2 regions of the Streptomyces sp. NPDC031064 genome follow, and region 2 is predicted to be linked to the other one. Evidence: predicted binding sites of a transcription regulator. Region 2 holds the regulator's gene; the other holds the start of a gene.
The links. Region 2 encodes HspR, which represses chaperone genes until heat shock. Its sites were predicted from a motif close to TTGAGNNNNNNNNNCTCAA; they were not measured.
Positions count from the first base shown of each region.

Region 1 (6,191 bases), on a different contig from region 2:
CGCTGTGACCTATGTCATGGACGTGATCGCACATGATCGCGTTGGCTGGGAGCAGGGTTGATCCGGGGGTGTTGTGCAGGGGGTTTGTCGACAGGGAAGGGCGGCCTCGGGTGCACCGGCTGCGGACGCGCGGGACGAGTGACGGCGTCGAGCTGCTGAAGGGCATCCCGCAACAGCGCACGGCGAGCACGACTCCGGTGGCGCCGGTGACACCGGTGGTGCCGGTGACGCCCACGGTGTCCGCCCCGGCTCGTCGGCCGGCGGCCCGGTGGCGGCGGTGCGCGCGGCTGCTGCCCTCGCCGAGCGGTACGCCGTTCACCTTCGGCTACACCCTCGTTCTGGTCGCCACCTCGCTCTTCGCCGAGTACGGCGACCCGGGGACCGTCGCGCGACTGCTGCACGCCTCCAGCACCGACGTCGCCCACCTCTCGCGTACGCCGCTGCTGGTGCTGGTCGCCAGCGCGCTGTGGGTGGCGGGCGGGCTGTTCTCGCCGTACGCGATCGGGTTCGTGTTCGTGCTGACGGCGCTGGAGCGCCGGATCGGTGCGTGGCGGGCGGCCGCCGTGTTCCTGGTGGGGCATGTCGTGGCGACGCTCGCGACGGAGATCCCGGTCGCGCTGTCCGTGCTGGCCGGGCACCTGCCGGACACGTCCCTGCACCGGCTCGACTACGGCATCAGTTTCGGGCTGATGGCGTCCGTCGGCGCCCTGGCCGGGCTGCTGAACCCGGTGGCGCGCGGGGTCGTGCTGGCGTGGGTGTCGGTGATGCTGCTCCAGGACTTGGTGGCCTTCGAGGACCCGCTCACCAACTGGGGCCACCCGCTGGCGCTGGCGATCGGCGTCGGCTGCTGGCCGCTGCTGCGCCGCACGGGCCGGCGGCGCTCCTGAGCGCGCACGGCCCGTACGGTCGGCTCCGGACGATCCCGGTCAGCGGCCCCTCCACCCGCTTGCCTCGCCAAAGTGTGACAAATGGTGCATATGTGGTCACGCGCTGCTTCACTGACGCCGGGTGGCCGGTCGCGGCGCCCTCTTCGTCAGAAGGAGAGAGAACAGAGCATGAAGATCACGAGCAGCACCCTGAAGCGGCTGGCCATCCCGGCCGTGGTCGCGGGCCTGGCGCTTCCCCTGGCGGTCGCCTCACCGGCGTCCGCGCAGCCGGCCGCCTCCACGGTGACCCGCGCGTTCGGCACGGTCGCGCTGAGCGCGCGTGACGGCGGGGACGCGGCGGACGTGCAGAACCAGGTCCGCTTCTTCGCCGTGGCGACCAGTACCGGAACCTTCCTGCATGTCGAGGATCTCAACGGCATCACCGCCGGTCCCGGGTGCCAGCAGCGGACCGCCACGGTCGCCAGATGCGGCACGCTCTCGGGCGTGAGCCGGCTCAGCGCCACCCTCCGTGACGGTGACGACTCCGTGACCGTCCAGGTCGCGCGGAACACCACGGTCGACGCCGGTTCCGGCAGCGACACCGTGTTGACCAACTCCGGCAGCGACACGATCAACATCAGGGACGGTGGCGGCGGCGACGTCGTCACGTCCTGTGGCGGCGGGTCGGACACGGTCTTCATGGACGCCTCGGGCGACGAATCCGCGGCCAACTGCGAGTTCGTGAACGACCAGGACTGAGCCCGTTCCCCCTTCCGGCCCGCCACCCCACCCGGGGCGGCGGGCCGGAGGCGTTTCAGGGGCAGGGCGCCTACTGATCGCTCAGAGCGAACAAGCGTGGGGAACACTTCGGCTGTCATAAGCATTGAGTGTGTACAGCTCAACTTGACTGCCGAAGGGGAGATCATGGCTTCGACGTCCACACCGCTCACCCTGCCCGTGCTGCCCCTCGACGACGAGGTCGTGCTGCCCGGGATGGTGGTGCCGCTGGACCTGTCCGACACCGAGGTGCGCGCCGCGGTGGAGGCCGCGCAGGCGGCGGCCCGGTCGTCCGGGACGCAGGGGGGCAAGCCCAAGGTGCTGCTGGTGCCGCGCATCGACGGGACGTACGCGGGCATCGGCGTCCTCGGCACCGTCGAGCAGGTGGGGCGGCTCTCCGACGGCGACCCCGGCGCGCTCATCCGCGGCCGTGGCCGTGTGAAGATCGGCGCCGGTACGACCGGCCCGGGCGCCGCCCTGTGGGTCGAGGGCACCACCGTCGAGGAATCGGTGCCCGATCCGCTGCCCGGGCAGGTCACCGACCTTGTCAAGGAGTACAAGGCGCTGGCCACGAGCTGGCTCAAGAAGCGCGGCGCCTGGCAGGTCGTGGACCGCGTCCAGCAGATCGACGGCGTCTCCGCCCTCGCCGACAACTCCGGCTACTCGCCCTTCCTGACCGTGGCCCAGAAGGTCGAGCTGCTGGAGACCGAGGACCCCGTCGCCCGCCTGAAGCTCGCCACCGAGCAACTGCGCGACCACCTCGCCGAGCAGGACGTGGCCGAGTCCATCGCCAAGGACGTCCAGGAAGGCGTCGACAAGCAGCAGCGGGAGTTCCTGCTGCGCCGTCAGCTCGAAGCCGTCCGCAAGGAGCTGCGCGAGCTCAACGGCGAGAAGGAGGGCGAGGAGTCCGACGACTACCGGGCCCGCGTCGAGGCCGCCGACCTCCCCGAGAAGGTGCGCGAAGCCGCCCTCAAGGAGGTCGACAAGCTGGAGCGGTCCAGCGACCAGAACCCCGAGACCGCCTGGATCCGCACCTGGCTCGACACGGTCCTGGAGATGCCGTGGAACGAGCGCACCGAGGACAGTTACGACATCAAGGGCGCCAAGGAGGTCCTGGACGCCGAGCACGCCGGCCTGGAGGACGTCAAGGAGCGCATCACCGAGTACCTGGCCGTGCGCAAGCGGCGCGCCGACCGCGGCCTGGGTGTCGTGGGCGGGCGGCGCGGCGGCGCCGTGCTCGCGCTGGTCGGCCCGCCGGGCGTCGGCAAGACGTCACTGGGCGAGTCGGTCGCGCACGCGATGGGGCGGAAGTTCGTGCGGGTCGCCCTCGGCGGCGTGCGCGACGAGGCGGAGATCCGGGGCCACCGGCGTACGTACGTGGGCGCCCTGCCGGGCCGGATCGTGCGGGCCATCAAGGAGGCCGGGTCGATGAACCCGGTGGTCCTGCTCGACGAGATCGACAAGGTCGGCTCCGACTTCCGGGGCGACCCGGCGGCCGCGCTGCTGGAGGTCCTCGACCCGGCGCAGAACCACACCTTCCGCGATCACTACCTGGAGGTCGAACTCGACCTGTCCGACGTGGTCTTCCTCGCCACCGCCAACGTCCTGGAGGCCATTCCCGAGGCGCTGGCCGACCGGATGGAGATCGTCCGCCTCGACGGCTACACCGAGGACGAGAAGGTCGTCATCGCCCGCGACCACCTCCTGCCGCGCCAGTTGGAGCGGGCCGGCCTGGAGAGCGGCGAGGTGACGCTGGACGAGTCGGCGCTGCGCAAGCTCGCGGGCGAGTACACCCGTGAGGCGGGCGTACGGAACCTGGAGCGGTCGATCGCCCGGCTGTTGCGCAAGGTCGCCGCCCAGCACGAACTGGGCGAGCGGGAACTGCCCGTCACCATCGGCGAGGGCGACCTGCGCGGGCTCATCGGGCGCCCGCACCACGTGCCCGAGTCCGCCCAGGACCCGGCCGAGCGCCGCACCGCCGTGCCCGGTGTCGCCACCGGACTCGCGGTCACCGGCGCGGGCGGTGACGTCCTGTTCGTCGAGGCGTCGCTGGCCGACCCGGAGACCGGCGCCGCCGGGCTGACGCTGACCGGCCAGCTCGGTGACGTGATGAAGGAGTCCGCGCAGATCGCCCTGAGCTTCCTGCGCTCCCACGGCGCCGAACTGGAGCTGCCCGTCACCGGCCTGAAGGAGCGGGGCGTGCACATCCACTTCCCGGCGGGCGCGGTGCCCAAGGACGGCCCGAGCGCGGGCATCACGATGACGACCGCGCTGGCGTCGCTGCTGTCCGGGCGGCTGGTCCGTACGGACGTGGCGATGACCGGCGAGGTGTCGCTGACCGGGCGGGTGCTGCCCATCGGGGGCGTGAAGCAGAAGCTGCTGGCCGCGCACCGGGCGGGCATCACGACCGTGATCATCCCCAAGCGGAACGAGGCGGACCTGGACGACGTCCCGGCCGAGATCCTCGACAAGCTGGAGGTCCACCCGGTCACGGACGTCCGCCAGGTCCTGGAGCTCGCCCTCTCCCCGGCGACGACGGCCGCGTCCACCGAACCCCTGGCGGCCTGAGCCGCCGCGCTGCCCGGAGCCCCGCCGCGTCCCGCTCGCGCGGCGGGGCGCCGGCGCGCCCGCGGGCCGCCCGCCTCCGCCCGCCGCCCGCCGCCCGGGCCCGCGTCCGCCGCCACCCGCGCCCGCCTCCGCCCGCCTCCGCCCGCGTCCCCGTGGGCGCCCCGCGCGCCGGGAGGCGTTACGCGCCCGAGGCCTTCACCGCGCGGTCGTACAGCGTGCGCGTCGCCGCGTCGAAGAGGACCGCCGTCGACTCCGTGTCCGTGTCGCCGCCGCTGAGGACGCCGATCAGGCGGCCGTCCGCGAGCCAGGGGCTGCCGCTGGTGCCGTCGAAGAACCCGGCGCACGCCATCACCATCGAGCCGGCCAGGTCCGGGTCCCGCCGGGTGTCCGTGGTGCAGGAGATGGGGCCGTCGGCCGGATTGTGGTCCTTGTTGGGGTAGCCGGTCACCGTCACGCGCCGCTCCGGGCCCGACGCCCAGTCGGGCCGCGCCGCGCCCACCACCTGCTGCACCTGGCGGCCACGGGCGTCCGGCTCCAGCGTGAGGAAGGCGTAGTCGTGGGCGTCCGCGTCGTCGCCGGCGGCCTTCCACGCGTCGGCCACCTGCACCGTACGGACCTTCCACGTGCCGTACGGGCGGGCGTTCCCACGGAACCCGGGGGCGAACGAGAAGCCGGCGGCGGCCGCCCCGTCCGCGTACACACAGTGCGCGGCGGTCGCGACGACGTTGCCCTTGGGGCTGTCCACCACGCTCGCGGTGCACCAGTGGCCGTCGTCGTCGAGGAGCACCCCGACCGACGGCAGCCCCGGGGACGGCTCCGCCGAGCGCTGCGGCGCCGCCGACGGGGCCGGCGTGGCCGCGCCGTCGGCCACCGCCTCCGGGCGCGGGGCGGAATGGGACGGCCCCCCGCACGCGGTGGCGGTGGTCACGACGGCGGCGATCCACAGCAACGGTCTCTTGCAGCGCATAGGGCCCATCCTTGCCCACGGGCGCGCCGCTCAGTCATCCAGCCATCCCCGCGACGACGCCTGCGCCCCTGCCTGGAACCGCGTCCGGGCGTTCAGGGACTCCAGCAGCCGGCTGATCCGCCGCCGGGCCGTGTGCACATGGACGCCCAGGCGGCGGGCGATGGCCTCGTCCTTCAGCCCCGCCGCCAGCAGCGCCAGCAGCTCCCGTTGCGGCCCGGGCAACGCACCGGGCCCGTCCCTCTCCACGCCCAGCGGCGCGGCCCGTTCCCACACCGCCTCGAACAGCGGCACCAGCGCGCCGCACAGCAGTCCGTCGCCGATCACGAGCGCGGACGCCCGCGGACCGGCGGCGTCCACCGGCGGCAGCAGCGTGACGCGCCGGTCCACCGCGACCAGTCGCGCCGGGACGCCCCCGGCGACCCGTACCCGCAGTCCGCGCTCCACCAGGCCGTTCAGCGCCCGCGTCCACCCCGGGTCGGCGAGCCCGGCCCGGTCCAGCACCGCGCGCACCTCCACGCCCCGGGCCAGCAGCGACCCGACGTCCAGCGCGGCGAAGGGCGGCCTGTGAGGGCTCCGGTCCAGGATGAGCACCTCCCGTTCGGCGGCGTCCAGCAGTTGCCCGGCCCGCTCGGTGAGGGCCCGGCGCCCCGTCACCACCTCGACGCGCCCGCGCCCGTCCCCCTGGGCGCCGGCGTCCCCCGCGAGCCGGTCGGCGGCCAGCCGTAACCGCGCCAACTCCGCCGATCTCAAGTGCAGTTCCGCCTGTCGGCGGTGGATGAGCGTGCGGATCGCGGCGGCCGGCGCCGCCGGGTGCGGCAACGCGCCCTCGTGGGACGGATCGGGCGGCCGGGCGAAACCGTGCTCGACGAGCCGGTCCAGCGCCGCGTCCAGCCGCTCGCGCGGCAGGTCCAGCAGTCGCGCCAACTCGTCCGCCCCGTCCGCCTGTTCCTTCAGCAGCGCCTCGTAGGCGCGCTCCTCGGTCCTGCCCAGGCCGAGAGTGGTCAGTTCTCCCT
Region 1 is NZ_JBVIGF010000002.1:382,268-388,458, forward strand. It holds gene ACZ46W_RS08505 (rhomboid-like protein) at 111-887, shown strand; gene ACZ46W_RS08510 (hypothetical protein) at 1,056-1,625, shown strand; gene lon (endopeptidase La) at 1,791-4,211, shown strand; gene ACZ46W_RS08520 (trypsin-like serine peptidase) at 4,390-5,178, opposite strand; gene ACZ46W_RS08525 (TrmB family transcriptional regulator) at 5,209-6,191, opposite strand, start outside.
Region 1: the regulator HspR is predicted to act here: its motif matches at 1,750-1,768, upstream of lon (endopeptidase La).

Region 2 (6,191 bases):
AGGGTCCAGCCGGGGTCGTTCGCCGCCCGCCCCGATCCCGCGGGTGACGCGAGGGTCCAGCCGGGGTCGAGCGCGGCCGTACCCGACCTGACGGGTTCGGCGGTCCACGAGGGGTCGTTCACGGTCAGGCCCGACTTGGCGGGCGCGGCGGTCCAGCCGGGGTCCTGCGTCGTGGTTCCGGTGCCGGGAGCCGCCTGCGAGTCCTGACCCTCGGCCGCCCCCAGAACCCCTACCGCGCCGGCAGCGATGAACGCACTGGCAACCACTGCGCGTATGAGTCTCTTCGTCATCACCGAGCAACCTCACTTGAAGGCAACGTCTCTTTCCAACCCCCGCGGCTACGACGATTGCTCACTCTCCACGCTTCCACCACCTACGACAGGCATCATGTTCCTGAGATGCAGGAGCCTGGGGGTGTACAGATGAGCGTAAAACCGGACAAGCCTGGCCACCCCCATTCCCACACGGAGCTGTGCGAGGCGGGTTCCGAGCTCTACGCGAACGCCTTGCGCAGCGGACGAATACCCCGGTCAGAGGCGGATGAGGTGCCCTGTCTGCTCGACCTGGCGCTGCTGCACCCCGACCCGGACGACGCCCAGTGGCTCCGTCCCGTGCCGCCCTCCTCCGCGCTGGCGCAACTGCTCCAGCCCATCGAGCGCGAGATCCTGGAGCGTAGACGTCTCACCGTCGAACTGTCCGACGCGTTCGAGCCATTCATGGCCATCAGCGCCCAGAACGCGCCCACCACGCACGCCATCACCGTGCTGGAGGGCCTGAGCCGCATCAACGCCACGCTGGACCGCGTGGTCGCCGGCTGCGAGAAGGAGCTGCTGACCGTCCAGCCGGGCGGCGGACGACCCGCCCACGGGCTGAGCGAGGCCCTGCGCCGGGTACGGCCCCTGCTCGGCCGGGGCATCCGGATGCGGACGCTCTACCAGCACACCGCCCGGCACACCGAGTTGACGCTCACGTACCTGGAGCACGTGGGTCCGGAGGTGCAGGTGCGCACCCTGGAACAGATCATCGACCGGCTGATCATCGTCGACCGCGAAGTCGCCTTCGTACCGGCGCGCAGCGACCGCCAAGTCGCCCTGGAACTGCGCCACCCCGGGCTGGTGGCCTACCTCGCCGGGGTCTTCGACCAGTTCTGGCAGCTCGCCGTCCCCATCAACGAGGAGATCCCCTACGACCTGAAGTCGGACGGCATCAGCGGCGTCCAGCGCTCCATCGCCAAGCTCCTCGTCGAGGGCCACGTCGACGAGGCGATCGCCCGCCGCCTCGGCATGAACGTACGGACCTGCCGCGCCCACATCGCCAAGCTCGCCTCCGTCCTCGGCAGCGGGAGCCGGGCCCAACTGGGGTACCTGATCGCCAAGTCCGGCATCCTGGAGCAGGATCACTGACCATGCCCGACGTCCACCTCGACACCGGCGCCGGCACGCTCGACGTCGCGGGCCCCGGCCTGCCCCGCGTACGCCTCGTCCGCGACCCCGGCACGGAAGGCCACCCGCACATCCCCATCGGCACCCGCGACCCCGCCCTGCTGACGCTCACCGTCGACGGCCACCGGGCCGGGATCGCCCCCGCCAGGGGCAGGCTGTCCCGGCGCTCCTACCGCGTCGACGCCCGCGTCGGTGACACCCGCTACCGGCTCGTGCCGTGCTCGTACGGGGAGAGCCGGCTGCTGCGCGACGGCCGCCGGCTCGGCGAGCTGGAGTCCTCCGGCGACGGCCGCGTCACCGCCGACTGGCGCGAGGACGCCGAGGTCCTGGCCCAGGACGTCGCCGTCGGCACCGCCCTCGCGGCGGCCTTCGGGACGGGCGCCCAGCCGATGTGGGAGACGGCCCTGGACGCGGTGGCCGAGCTGATCCCCTAGCCCCCCGGCGGCCGGTCGTACGGCGCCCAGGGCGTCACCTCGACGGCGCCGGTGTTGCCGAGGTCCAGCGGGCCGCCGTCGGCCGGGGCGACCGTCTGGGCCGCCACGCCGGGGGCGGGCGTCACACGGACGTACGCGCCGTCGGTCGCCACGACGTCGGTGCGGGTCACCGTGTTGCGCCACACCACCGACGCCTCGGCCCGCTCGCCGGGCGCCAGGACGAACGCCGAGGGCTTCGCGGTGGTGTCGACGGACGACCCGCGCCGGACGGCGACGTCCAGTCGCTCGCGCCGCTCGTCGAGGACGTCGAGCACGGGGTAACCGCTCACCTCGAACGGCTTCGTGCCGCAGTTGACCAGCATCACGCCCATCGCCCGCAGCCCCATCGCGGCGTCGGTCATCCCCGTCACCACGCGTACGCCGGAGGCGGGGCAGTCCCCGGCCCCCTCGGCGACCGGGGGCGGCGCCTGCGGCCGGGGCGGTGGCCCCGGCAGGGACGGCGCCGACGGCGCGGCCGGGCTCGCCGTGATCCGCTCCGGCAGCGGAGCGTCGCCCGTCTCCTCGTCACACCCCACCGCGAGGGCGGCCAGGGCCACCAGAGCGGCGCCCACCCCGTATCTCGTACGCACGCCCGGATCATCGCACGCGCGCACGAGGCGGAAAGCCCGTACGACGCGGAAGGCCCCCTCCGCCGGAACGGAAGGGGCCTGCCCGGCAGGTGAACGCCGTGTCACTCACCGCGCTTGGGCGGACGCCACACCACCAGCGCGCCGGCCTGCTGCACGTCCTGGTAGGGCACCAGGTCGCGCCGGTACGAGGCGTGCACCTGGGCCTCGCGCTGCCGCATCGCCGCCGCCGCGCCCTCGACCGCCGCCGTGAGCTCGGCGACCCGGGCCTGGAGGGCGGCGACCTGGTTCTCCAGCTCGATGATCCGCTTGATGCCCGCCAGGTTGATGCCCTCGTCCTGCGACAACTGCTGCACCTGCCGCAGCAGCTCGATGTCGCGGGCCGAGTAGCGCCGGCCCCGCCCGGCCGTACGGTCCGGCGAGACCAGGCCCAGCCGGTCGTACTGGCGCAGCGTCTGCGGGTGCAGCCCGCTCAACTGGGCCGCCACCGAGATGACGTACACCGGTGTCTCGTCGGTCAGCTCGTACGGATTGCGACGGCGTCCGTCCATCTCAAGCCCCCTTCGCGGCCTGGAACAGCTCGGCCCGCGGGTCCTCACCCGCCGTGGCCTCCCGGTACGTTTCGAGCGCCTCGCGCGCCTTGTCGCTCAGGTCCACCGGCACGGCCACCTCGACGGTGACGAGCAGGTCCCCGCGCGTGCCGTCCTTGCGGACGGCGCCCTTGCCGCGGGCGCGCATGGTGCGGCCGTTGGGCGTGCCGGCCGGGATCTTGAGCGTGACCGCGGGCCCGCCGAGGGTCGGCACCCTGATCTCGCCGCCGAGCGCCGCCTCGTCGAAGGTGACGGGCACCGTGACGGTCAGGTTGTCGCCCTTGCGGCCGAAGACCGGGTGGGCGTCGACGTGGACGACCACGTACAGGTCACCGGCCGGTCCGCCCCGCTCGCCGGGCGCGCCCTTGCCGCGCAGCCGGATGCGCTGCCCGTCGGAGACGCCCGCGGGGATGCGGACCTGCATGGTGCGGGACGACTTGGCGCGGCCGCTGCCGTGGCAGACCTCGCACGGGTCCTGGGCGATGAGCCCGCGGCCCTTGCAGTCCACGCACGGGTCGGTCAGCGAGAAGGAGCCGCTGCCGCCGCGCGAGACCTGTCCGGTGCCGACACAGGTCGGGCACACGCGGGGCGTGCCGTTCCTGTCGCCGGTGCCCGAACAGGCCTTGCAGGGCTGCTGGCTGGACATGCGCAACGGGACCGTGGCCCCGTCGACCGCCTCGGTGAAGCTGAGCGTCACCTCGGACTCGATGTCCTGGCCCCGGCGCGGCTGCGTGCGGGTGCCCGCGCCGCCCCGGTTGAACAGGCCGCCGAACACGTCGCCGAGACCGCCGCCGAAGCCGCCGGCCCCGGGTCCGCCCTGGGCGCCGCCGAAGAGGTCGCCCAGGTCGAAGTTGAACGTGCCGCCGGGCCCGCCGCCAGGGCCGGGCCGGAAGCCACCGTTGCCGAACAGGGCGCGGGCGTCGTCGTACTCCTTGCGCTTCTTGGGGTCGCCGAGGACGTCGTTCGCCTCGGAGATCTCCTTGAAGCGCGCCTCCGCGCTCGCGTCACCCTTGTTGGCGTCCGGGTGGAACTCGCGGGCGAGCTTCCGGTACGCCTTCTTGATCTCGGCCTCGGTGGCGTCCTTGGGGACGCCGAGAACCTTGTAGTAGTCCTTCTCCACGAAGTCCTTCGTGCTCATCGACGTCCCTCCTTCCGATCCTTCCGGTCACCGGCCGGCGCGTCACCGGTCGACGCGCCGCCGGTCAACGCGTCAGCCCTCCTCGGGGCCACCGCTCTCCTCGTCGGCCGACTCCTGCTGTTCTTCCTTGGGCGCCGCCTGGGCGGCCGGGGCCGCCCCGGGCTGGGGCTCGGCCACCGCGACGCGGGCGGGCCTGATGGTCCGCTCGCCGATGCGATACCCCGGCTGAAGGATCGCGACGCAGGTCGTCTCGGTGACGTCCGGCGCGTACGAGTGCATCAGCGCCTCGTGGATCGTCGGGTCGAAGGGCTCGCCCTCCTTGCCGAACTGCTGAAGGCCCATCTTCGCGGCGACCGTCTCCAGCGATTCGGCCACCGACTTGAAGCCGCCCACCAGCTCGCCGTGCTCACGGGCGCGGCCGATGTCGTCGAGCACCGGCAGGAGCTCGGTCAGGAGGTTCGCCACGGCGATCTCCTTGACCGTGACCCGGTCGCGCTCGACCCGGCGGCGGTAGTTCTGGTACTCGGCCTGGAGCCGCTGCAGGTCCGCGGTGCGCTCGCCGAGCGCGGTGCGGGCCTGGTCGAGCTGGGCCGTCAGGCCGGCGATCTGTGCGGTGGCGTCCCCTGCCGGGGCCGCCGGGCCCTCCTCCGCGGCGTTCGCGGAGGGAGTGGCACCGGCGGCGTCGGCGGCGTCGTCAGGCGCGGCGCCGGAGGGGACGTCGGGCTTCTCCTCGAAGCCCGGGGTCTCCTCCGTCATGCGGCCCCCTTCGGCTTCTCGTCGTCGACGATCTCGGCGTCGACGACATCGTCGTCGGCTGCGGCGCCCTGGGCGGCACCCGGGGCCTCACCGGCACCGGCGGCCCCGCCCGCGGCCTGGGCGTCCGCGTACATGGCCTGGCCGAGCTTCTGCGAGACGGCCGCGACCTTCTCCGTGGCGGTGCGGATCTCGGCGGTGTCCTCGCCCTTCAGCTTCTCCTTGAGCTCGTTCACCGCCGTCTCGACCTCGGTCTTGACGTCGCCCGGAACCTTGTCCTCGTTGTCCTTGAGGAACTTCTCCGTCTGGTAGACGAGCTGCTCGCCCTGGTTGCGGGTCTCGGCGGCCTCGCGGCGCTTGTGGTCCTCCTCCGCGTACCGCTCGGCCTCCTCACGCATCCGGTCGACCTCGTCCTTCGGCAGCGAGGAGCCGCCGGTGACGGTCATCTTCTGCTCCTTGCCCGTGCCCAGGTCCTTGGCGGTCACGTGCATGATGCCGTTGGCGTCGATGTCGAAGGAGACCTCGATCTGCGGGACGCCGCGCGGGGCCGGCGGAAGGCCGGTCAGCTCGAACATGCCGAGCTTCTTGTTGTACGCCGCGATCTCGCGCTCGCCCTGGTAGACCTGGATCTGCACCGACGGCTGGTTGTCCTCCGCCGTCGTGAAGATCTCCGAGCGCTTGGTCGGGATCGTGGTGTTGCGCTCGATCAGCTTGGTCATGATGCCGCCCTTGGTCTCGATGCCGAGGGACAGCGGGGTGACGTCGAGGAGCAGGACGTCCTTGACCTCGCCCTTGAGGACACCGGCCTGGAGCGAGGCGCCGATGGCGACGACCTCGTCCGGGTTCACACCCTTGTTGGCCTCCTTGCCGCCGGTCAGCTCCTTGACGAGCTCGGCGACGGCCGGCATACGGGTGGAGCCACCGACGAGAACGACGTGGTCGATCTCGGAGAGCTGGATGCCCGCGTCCTTGATCACGTTGTGGAACGGCGTCTTGCAGCGCTCCAGCAGGTCCGCGGTGAGCTGCTGGAACTGGGCGCGGGTGAGCTTCTCGTCCAGGTGCAGCGGGCCCTCGGCGGACGCCGTGATGTAGGGCAGGTTGATCGAGGTCTCGGTGGACGAGGACAGCTCGATCTTGGCCTTCTCGGCGGCCTCGCGGAGGCGCTGGAGGGCCATCTTGTCCTTGGACAGGTCGACGCCGTGCCCGGA
Region 2 is NZ_JBVIGF010000004.1:510,054-516,244, reverse strand. It holds gene ACZ46W_RS17740 (hypothetical protein) at 1-290, opposite strand, end outside; gene ACZ46W_RS17735 (helix-turn-helix transcriptional regulator) at 423-1,403, shown strand; gene ACZ46W_RS17730 (hypothetical protein) at 1,406-1,876, shown strand; gene ACZ46W_RS17725 (DUF4232 domain-containing protein) at 1,873-2,505, opposite strand; gene ACZ46W_RS17720 (heat shock protein transcriptional repressor HspR) at 2,607-3,053, opposite strand; gene dnaJ (molecular chaperone DnaJ) at 3,055-4,230, opposite strand; gene grpE (nucleotide exchange factor GrpE) at 4,303-4,986, opposite strand; gene dnaK (molecular chaperone DnaK) at 4,983-6,191, opposite strand, start outside.